Regions from separate parts of the Aureimonas sp. OT7 genome, predicted to be linked through region 2. Evidence: riboswitches for the same ligand, from Rfam matches in the RefSeq annotation. Region 2 holds a riboswitch; the other holds the start of a gene.
The links. Region 2 has a riboswitch for cobalamin ahead of IGS74_RS20295 (ABC transporter substrate-binding protein). Riboswitches for the same ligand answer to the same signal wherever they lie in the genome.
Positions count from the first base shown of each region.

Region 1 (4,905 bases), 460 kb from region 2:
ACTGAGCGCGCCACCATTCTGGTATTCGATGACGCGGGTCTCGAAGAAGTTCTTTTCCTTGCCGAGGTCCATCGCCTCGCTCATCCAGGGGAACGGGTTTTCGGTCGGTGCAAACACCGCCTCCAGGCCCAATTGCGCGCAGCGCCGATTGGCGATGAAGCGCATGTAGCTTTCGCACTGGCCCGAATTCAGCCCCAGCATGCCGCGCGGCATGGTATCGCGGCCGTAGGCGGCTTCCAGTTCGGCGCCGCCGCGGATCATCCCGCGCACTTCCTCCTGGAAGGAATCCGTCCAGAGATGCGGGTTCTCGACCTTGATCTGGTTGATGACGTCGACACCGAAATTCAGGTGCAGGCTCTCGTCGCGCAGGATGTATTGATACTGCTCCGCGATGCCCACCATCTTGCCCCGGCGCCCCAGCGACAGGATCTGCGCGAAGCCGGTATAGAACCACATCCCCTCGAAGACGACGTAGAAGGCCACCAGATCGCGCAGCAGGGCGCGGTCGTTGTCCTCGGTGCCGGTGCGGAAGGCCGGGTCCTCGAGGCTCTGCGTATAGGCCAGCGCCCACGCCGCCTTGTCGGTGATGGAGGGCACCTCGCGGTACATGTTGAACAACTCGCCCTCGTCGAGGCCGAGGCTTTCGACGATGTACTGGAAGGTATGGGTGTGGATCGCTTCCTCGAAGGACTGCCGCAGCAGGTACTGCCGGCATTCCGGATTGGTCAGGTGGCGATAGATGGCGAGGACGATGTTGTTGGCGACCAGCGACTCGGATGCGGCGAAAAATCCGAGATTGCGCTTGATCATCCGCCGCTCGTCGTCGGTCAGCCCGTCGGCCGACTTCCATAGCGCGATGTCCGCCTGCATGGACACTTCCGTCGGCATCCAATGGTTGTTGCAGGCCGCCAGATACTTCTCCCAGGCCCACCGGTATTTCATCGGCAGCAACTGGTTGACGTCGGCACGGGCATTGATCATCCGCTTTTCGTCGACGGCGACACGGCCACCCGTGCGGTCGATCTGGCCAAGGCCGGTGGCGGACTCGGCCGTAGCGGAGTCCGTTCGTTCGATAAGGTCGAGCATTAGTTTGTTATCCCAAGTCTTTGGCGAATAATGGTTACTGGCAGGCTTCGCAATCCGGATCGTCGATGGCGCAGGCCATCGGCGCGGACACCGCCACCGCATTCAGCTTTCCGTCGCTGCGTGTCAGCGTCGATTTCTCGACATGGCTGGCGGAGCGTGTGCGCAGGTAGTAGGTCGTCTTGAGGCCGGACCTCCAGGCCGAGCGGTAGAGGGCATCCAGCGCCTTGCCCGACGGGTTCGCCAGATAGAGGTTCAGCGACTGCGCCTGGTCCAGCCATTTCTGGCGGCAGGCCGCGGCCGCCACGAGCCAACGGCTTTCGATCTCGAAGGCCGTGGCATACAGGTGCCGGAGGTCGTCTGGCACGCGGTCGATGGGCCCGAGCGAGCCGTCGTAATATTTCAGGTCCGAGATCATGACGTCGTCCCACAGGCCACGGGCCTTCAGGTCGCGGACGAGATAGGGGTTCACCACCGTGAAATCGCCCGACATGTTCGCCTTGACGAACAGGTTCTGGTAGGTCGGCTCGATCGACTGCGAGACGCCACAGATATTGGAAATCGTGGCCGTGGGCGCGATGGCCATGCAATTGGAGTTGCGCATGCCCTGGGCGCGAACCCTCTGGCGCAGGGCATCCCAGTCCAGCCGTGCGGAACCGTCGAAGGCCGCGCCGCGCGCCTCGCCGAGAAGGCCGAGCGAGTCGATGGGCAGGATGCCCTGCGACCAGAGCGAGCCCTCGTAGCTTTCGTAGCGCCCCCGCTCGGCGGCCAGGTCGCTGGAGGCGGCGATGGCGTGCCAGGAGATCAGTTCCATGCTCTCGTCGGCAAACCGCACCGCCGCCTTGCTGGCATAGGGAATGCGCAACGCCTGCAACGCATCCTGGAAACCCATGAGGCCGAGGCCGACAGGGCGGTGCCGCAGGTTCGAGCGGCGTGCTTCCGGAATGGTGTAGAAGTTGATGTCGATCACATTGTCCAGCATCCGCATCGCCGTGCGCACCGTGTCGGCGACACGGTCCGCATCGAGCCCGTCGTCGGACAGGTGCGCGACGAGGTTGACCGAGCCGAGGTTGCAGACCGCCACTTCGTCGGCGGATGTGTTGAGGGTAATCTCCGTGCACAGGTTGGACGAATGGATGGTACCGGCATGGCGTTGCGGCGAGCGGATGTTGCACGCGTCCTTGAAGGTGATCCAGGGATGCCCCGTCTCGAACAGCATGGTCAGCATCCGCCGCCACAGATCGACGGCACGGACCTTGCGATGCACACGCACGCGGCCGCCTGCGGCATCCCGTTCAGCGGCCTCGTAGGCCGCCTTGAAGTCCGCGCCGTACAGATCGTGCAGGTGCGGCACCTCGTCCGGGGAAAACAAGGTCCATTCAGCGTCAGCCTCGACTCGCTCCATGAACAGGTCGGGCACCCAGTTGGCGGTATTCATATCGTGTGTCCGGCGGCGGTCGTCGCCGGTGTTCTTCCGCAGGTCGAGGAATTCCTCGATGTCGACATGCCATGTTTCCAGATAGGCGCAGACCGCGCCCTTGCGCTTGCCGCCCTGGTTGACGGCGATAGCGGTATCGTTGGCCACCTTCAGGAAAGGCACCACGCCCTGGCTTTTGCCGTTGGTGCCGCGGATATGCGCACCAAGACCCCGCACCGGCGTCCAGTCGTTGCCGAGGCCGCCGGAATACTTGGCCAGAAGGGCGTTATCCCGCACCGACTTGAAGATCTGGCTGAGATCGTCACCGATGGTGGTGAGGAAACAGGACGACAATTGCGGGCGCGGCGTGCCCGAATTGAACAGCGTCGGCGTCGACGCCATGAAGCGGAAGCTGGACAGAAGCTCGTAGAACTCGATGGCGCGCGCTTCCCGGTCCGTTTCGCGGACTGAAAGGCCCATGGCCACCCGCATGAAGAAGGCCTGCGGCAGCTCGAAGCGGGTACCGTTGCTGTGCAGGAGATACCGGTCGTACAGGGTCTGCAGCCCAAGAAACTGGAACTGCCGGTCGCGTTCCGGCTTCAGGGACGCACCGAGAACGGCGATATCGAAGCGCGCGAGCTCGGGGTCGATGAGCTGTTCCGCGACACCGCGGGCGAGGTAGCGCGAAAAGTAATCCGTATAGGCGTCCTGCATGTCGGCGGCAGTGGCGTTGGTCGGCACGCCCCTGACGAAGCTGAGCGCCTCGGCCCGGAGCTTGTCCATCAACAGGCGTGCGCTGGCGAAGGCATAGTCCGGATCGGTCTCGACAAGCGCCCGCGCCGCCAGGATCGGGGCGTCGGACAGCTCCTCGCGCGAGATGCCATCGTAAAGGTTGCGTTTGGTTTCGCGGACGATCAGCGCCGCATCCGCACCGGGCAACCCATCGACCGCCTCGGCCACGACGGCCGCCAGGCGGTCCATGTCGAGCGGCGTGGCGCCGCCATCCGGCTCGCGCACCACGATCGCCGGTGCGGCAGGCGCGGCCTGCGTTTCCAACCGCGCCCTGGCGCGCTCCTCCCGGTACAGGACATAGGCGCGGGCCACCTTGTGATGGCCGCCGCGCATCAGCGCCAGCTCGACCTGGTCCTGCACGTCCTCGATATGGATGACATGGTCACGGCCGGCGCGGCGCTGCACGGCCGAGGCAACCTGATCCGTCAGATCGTCGACGATGTCGTGCACGCGCGACGAACCGGCGGCCTCCCGGCCCTCGACGGCCAGGAAAGCCTTGGTGACGGCGATGCTGATCTTGCCGGCATCGAAGACGTCGCTCTGGCCGTTGCGCTTGACGACGCGCAGGGGACTGGCCTGCGCCTCCGAGGCCGGACGGACTGTCGGGAATTCTGCGGAAAGTGACATCGGCTGTTCCTGTCGAAGAGGATGGACAGGCCAGGCGGACACGTGCTGCATACCGGCGCCGCGAGACGCCGGGCAAGCTACACGATCCGCCGGGACACCCCGCCCAGGGAAAGGTTCATCGACACGGCAGGTCTCCTGGCTCACGGGTCGTCGCCGGCACCCGGCCTTCCCGGAGCCAGGCTCCAGTGGCGCGATTGGGTGCGGGCTACCCGTCTACAGTTGCGGGGACAGCTTCGGACTAACCATTTGAGCGGCGAACCGAATTCCCTCTTAGCTTCCATATCTTGTGTCTATGGAAGACCGTGACCACAACAGATTGTTTTACGCGGTCGCGGGTGTCAACCCGCCTTCGTCGGTTTTCCACCGCGCCGAAGCGTTCGGGAAAATTCTCGATTGTGGTTCAGCCCGTGCTGCGGCATTCAGGGCATCGTTGCAACAAACACCTGGTTCCGATGCCCATTTCCCAAAAGCAGTTCTATGCCCGCACATTCGCTTTCCTGGCGGCCGCGCTGCTTCTGCTTCTGGCGATCGTTGGCGGTTCGATGTATTTGACCCGGCTGACCCAGCAGAATTTCGATAAAGTCGTCATGACACGCGCGGTGCGGAGCGCGGCAGCTGACCTTTTGTCCCGCATCGTCGATGCCGAAACCGGCCAGCGCGGATATCTCCTGACACGTGACCAGCGTTACCTCGAGCCGTATCGCGAGCAGATCGGGTCCATCGCGCCCAGGGTCGAACGGCTGCAGGTGGCGATGGACGAGATGATGGGCGGCCGCGCGGACTTGTCGGAACTGAGCCAGCGTGTGACGGCCAAGACGGCGGAACTGGATTCCACCGTTTCGCTTGCGCTCAGCGGCCAGTATGACGCGGCCGTCGCAGAGGTGGCCGGCGGCGCCGGGCTCGCCCTCATGGACGAGATCCGAGGCCAGCTCGGCATGATTCTCGACCAGGCGGAAGCGCAATTGCAGGCCGGCATAGAGCGGCAG
Region 1 covers NZ_CP062167.1:2,382,281-2,387,185, forward strand. The annotation lists gene IGS74_RS11400 (ribonucleotide-diphosphate reductase subunit beta) at 1-1,086, opposite strand, end outside; gene IGS74_RS11405 (ribonucleoside-diphosphate reductase subunit alpha) at 1,121-3,919, opposite strand; cobalamin riboswitch at 4,027-4,239, opposite strand; gene IGS74_RS11410 (CHASE3 domain-containing protein) at 4,372-4,905, shown strand, end outside.
Region 1: it holds a riboswitch for cobalamin, as region 2 does, so the genes downstream of both, IGS74_RS11405 (ribonucleoside-diphosphate reductase subunit alpha) here and IGS74_RS20295 (ABC transporter substrate-binding protein) in region 2, are expected to answer to the same signal.

Region 2 (4,905 bases):
GATCGCCTACTGGTTCGCCGAGACCGAAATCGTCGGCTGAAGGCTTCGTCCTTCCGGCATGATGTACGCCCGTCCGGCCTTGCCGGGCGGGCGTTCTGCTATCTGCGATCCAGCGGAATGAAGCGGTAGACGCGGTGCCCGTCGCTCGGGTCGGTCAGGGTACGGCTGCCGACCCGGAAGATCGATGCAAGGCGCGCTTCGGTCAAAACGTCGGCCGGCCTGCCCAATGCGGCGAGCCGCCCTTTTTCCATGATCGCCAGCCGGTCGCATCCCAGTGCCTGGTTAAGATCGTGCAAGGCCACGACCACCGTGACCGGCAGCGCGCAGACGAGCCGCAGCACTTCCATCTGATGGTGAATGTCGAGATGGTTGGTCGGCTCGTCCAGGAGCAGCAGGCGCGGGCGCTGCGCCAGGGCGCGCGCAATGTGCACGCGTTGGCGCTCGCCGCCCGACAGCGTGCTCCAGAAACGGGTGTCGAACCCGTCGAGGCCCGCGGCGCTTATGGATTGCGCGATAATCTCAAGGTCGGCCGCGCTCGGCGCCGCAAAGGGCGCAAGCCAGGGTGTGCGGCCCAGTTCCACGCAATCGCGGACCGTCAGCGCTTCCTCCGTATCGGAGGATTGGGCCACGAAGGCAAGGTTTCGCGCCAGATCCCGCCGCGTGAAGCCTGACGCCGGCCTGCCGTCCAGAACAACGCCATTCGAAGGCAGCAGGCCAGCCAAAAGGCGCAGAAGCGTCGACTTGCCGGACCCATTCGGCCCGACGACGCCAAGCGTCTCGCCGGGCGCGATGTCGAGGCTGACGCCGGAGACGATCGGCTTGCCACCGACGGCCCAGTGGAGATCCCTGGCTTCTACCCTCATGGGCGCATGCGCCTGCGCACGAGGATCAGCGCAAAGCCCGGTGCCCCGACAAGGGCGGTCACGACGCCGATCGGAACGACCTGGCCGGGGATCAGCATGCGCGACACGATATCGGCGGCGATCAGGAAAACCGCTCCCAGCAGCGCCGAAGCGGGGATGAGCCGGCGGTGCCGCACACCGGCGATGAAGCGTGCGGCATGAGGGACGACCAGTCCGACGAAGCCGATCGAGCCGACCAGGCTGACCATGATGGCGGTTGTCAGCGTGACGACGCCGATGAGGGCGATTCGAATGCGCCGGACATCGATACCGAGCGAGGATGCCGCTTCCGAGCCGAAGGAAAAGGCATCGAGACCGCGCGCGCACCACAGGCAGACCACCAGCGCCAGCGCCGCAGCCGGTGCTGCAAGCGAAACGTCGGGCCAGCGCACGCCGGACAGGTTGCCCAGCAGCCAGAACATGATACCGCGCGCCTGTTCCGCATTGGCCGAGCGGGCGATGAAGAAAGAGGTGAGAGCGTTGAACAATTGCGAGCCGGCAATGCCCGCAAGAACCATCTGCGCCGGCCCGCCGCCCGCCGCACGGGCAAGGGCGGCGACCATAAGGAACGCCAGCGCCGCCCCCGCGAAAGCCCCGGCCGAAAGGCCGATGGCGCCAGCCCCGACTCCCATGATCGTCACCGCGACGGCGCCGGTGGAAGCGCCCGCCGAAACACCCAGAAGATAGGGGTCTGCCAAGGCGTTGCGCACCAAAGATTGCAGGACCACGCCGGCCAGCGCCAACCCGGCACCGCATGCCGCGGCAACCAGCGTGCGTGGCATGCGGTAGTTCCAGACTATACCGGAATCGATGGCGTCCACCGCATGGGCGGCGCCGAAAAGCTTGTTGGCGAGGACGGAGCCGACAAGCGACGGCGGCAAGGGCGTTTCACCGATGATTATACCGGCAAGGATCGCCGCCGTCAGGATCGCGACGCCCGCGCCCGCCCAGGCAATGGGCGTCGCGGGCCGCGCCCTTGCGATACCGGCTGCCGTCACCGTGCGTCGAGCTTGGACAAGGCGTCGGCAAGGGTTTCCAGTGCCGCGATGTTGCGGATGGAAGGGTCCATCGCATGCGCGTCCAGCACGACGATACGATCGTTGCGGACCGCGTCCATCTGGCTGGCAACCGGGTCGGTGCGCAGGAACTCCAGCTTCTTCTCGTAGTCGTCGGCCTCGAAGCGGCGCCGGTCCATGCTGGCCACCACGATGATGGATGGGTCGGCGCGGGCGATGGTTTCCCAGCTTACGAGGGGCCACTCCTCGTCGCTTTCGATGATATTGCGCAGCCCAAGCGCATCCATCATCGTTGCGGGAGGCCCCTTGCTTCCGGCAACGAACGGATCCCCCGAAAGCTCGGGAGAGGAGAACCAGAACATGGCGCTGACATCGTCCATCCCCAGCGCCTGTGCCGTCTCGATGGCCGTGCTTTCCCGGTTGCGCAGGTCGGCCACCAGGGCCCGGCCGCGCTCGGGTACGGCAAGAATGTCGGCGAGCTCCGTAATGCCCTGGTAGAGAGTGTCCATGGAATACATGGCGGTCCGCGTTCCATCGGAGCCCGCGGTGTTGTCCTTGCCGACGCAGTCGGACGGCAGGATATAGGTGGGAATGCCAAGATCGGAGAATTGCTCGCGAGTCGCTACGATGCCCTGAGGGCCGACATGCCATTCATATTGCGCGGCAACCAGCCCCGGACGTTTGGCGACGACGCTTTCGAAGCTCGGATCGTTGTCGGCAAGGCGCTCGATTCCGGCGTTTGCCTCCTCGAATTGCGGAAGGACGTCGGTGAACCAGACTGCCGTGCCGGCAACCTTCTCCTGCAAGTCGAGCGAATAAAGAATCTCGGTGACGGCCTGGCCGACGGCGACGACGCTGTCCGGCACGGCCTCGAACCGGATATCGACACCGCAGTTTTGCAGCGTCAGCGGATAGGTCGTTTGCGCCGTAGCCTGGGCAGAGAAGCCCAGGCACGCCGCCAATGCGAGCGAGGAGATGAAAGTCCGGGCGCGGGCCCGATTGAAATTCGCCATGTCGACACCTTCCTGGGCAACCCCGCCCAGTTCGCGTTGCTGTTCGTGCCGGCAGGTCTCCTGACTGGCGGGTCGAAGCTTGCGCGGCCTTCCCGGGGGATCCCCAGTGACGAAATCGCGCGGCGCTCACCGCCTACAGTTGCGGGGGCAGTTCCGTTTGGCCGGCCTTGAGGCCAGCTACGGATTCCCTTTCAATTCCTTGCGGAAACCGGCACCGATGTCGCTACCAGACGGCGCGGGCCTTCACAACCGCAATGCTGGCTGCGGCTCAAAGCCTGTGCCATCGGTCCGTTGCGGCGGCGTCGGTATCGCGGGCCTCTACCCATGCGCCTACGCTGCCATCCACGAGATGCTCGCGTTTCCAGAACGGCGCCTCGGTCTTCATGAAATCCATGATGCAGGACGCGGCCTCGAAGGCGGCTTGCCGATGCTGCGAAGCGCAGGCAACGAAGACGATCTCCTCGCCGGGCAGAATCATGCCGAAGCGATGGATGATGGCCCAGCCGGCCAGCGGCCAGCGTGCGGCGACGGATTCGGCGATCTTGCCGATCTGCCCTTCTGCCATGCCCGGGTAGTGCTCTATCTCGAGCGCGGCGAGGCGCCCGGCTTCGTCGCGGCAGTATCCGGTAAAGCTGACCAGCGCGCCGAACGAGCCGTCGGAGGGCAGCGTGGACGCCGCTTGCGCGAAATCGATGCGCTCGGCCTGGACGCGGACGAGTGCCATGTCATCCCCCCGTCATCGGCGGGAAGAACGCGACTTCCCGAACGCGGGCCAGCGGCGCATCGTGCCGTGCATGCTCATGATCTAGCGCGACACGCACGAGCTGGGGCGTCTTCAGGGCCTGCGCATAATTTTCGCCGCGGCCTTCCAGCCAGCGTATCAGGTCGGCCACGGTGCCGATGTCGGCCGGCAGGGAAACATCCTCGCCGGCAAGGCCGATGCGCTCCCGGATGGATGCGAAATAGGCGAGTTTCATGGCGCGACCTCCCGGTCAGACGTCGATATGGCGCAGGCCCGCTCGGAAATAATCATAGCCGGTATAAAGGGTGATCAGCGCCGCGATCCAGAGGAAGAATATGCCGAGTTCCGTGACATAGGGGAAAATCTGGTCTCCGGCCGGGCCCGCCAGCAGGAAGGCGATGGCCACCATCTGCGCCGCCGTCTTCCACTTGGCCAGCCGCGTCACCGGAACGCTCACCTTCAGCTCGGCCAGGTATTCGCGCAGGCCGGATACGAGGATTTCCCGGCACAGGATCACGATGGCGGCCCAGATGCTCCAGCCGGCAATGGTGCCGTCGGCCGCCAGAACCAGAAGCGCGGCCGCCACGAGAAGCTTGTCGGCGATGGGGTCCAGCATGCGGCCGATGGTCGAGGTCTGTTGCCATGCGCGCGCCAGATAGCCGTCGAGCCAGTCGGTGAGGCTGGCCGTGGCGAACAGGAAGACAGCCCACCAGCGCGCCGTGTCGGACCCGTGCAGCCGCCCCTCCACGAAGAAGCACAGGACGACCAGCGGCACCGCGATGATGCGCGCATACGTCAGGATGTTCGGCAGGTTGAGTGCCTTGGATGCCATGGTTACCGTCCGCAGTTCGTTGGCCCTTTGAACCGCTCGTGGGGCCATACGTCAAGGCATGGAAGTCGATCTTCAGCCGCCGTTGAAATGATCGTAGACCAGCCGCGCCATGGCCTCTGAAATGCCGTCCACCTTGCGCAGGTCGCTCAGGGCCGCGCGGGAGACGGCCTTGGCCGTTCCGAAATGCTGCAGCAGGGCGCGTTTGCGCGCCGGCCCGATCCCGGCGATCTCGTCGAGCGGGTTGCGCGTCAATTCCTTGGAGCGGCGCGCGCGGTGGGTGCCTATGGCGAAGCGGTGCGCTTCGTCCCGCAGGCGCTGAACGAAATACAGGACTGGATCGCGCGGGGGCAGGGTGAAGCTTTCCCGACCCGGTATGACGAAGCGTTCACGCCCGGCGTCA
Region 2 covers NZ_CP062167.1:2,840,380-2,845,284, reverse strand. The annotation lists gene ndk (nucleoside-diphosphate kinase) at 1-40, shown strand, start outside; gene IGS74_RS13580 (ABC transporter ATP-binding protein) at 99-863, opposite strand; gene IGS74_RS20300 (iron ABC transporter permease) at 860-1,858, opposite strand; gene IGS74_RS20295 (ABC transporter substrate-binding protein) at 1,897-2,931, opposite strand; cobalamin riboswitch at 2,964-3,159, opposite strand; gene IGS74_RS13570 (molybdenum cofactor biosynthesis protein MoaE) at 3,200-3,655, opposite strand; gene moaD (molybdopterin converting factor subunit 1) at 3,657-3,908, opposite strand; gene pgsA (CDP-diacylglycerol--glycerol-3-phosphate 3-phosphatidyltransferase) at 3,924-4,505, opposite strand; gene uvrC (excinuclease ABC subunit UvrC) at 4,578-4,905, opposite strand, start outside.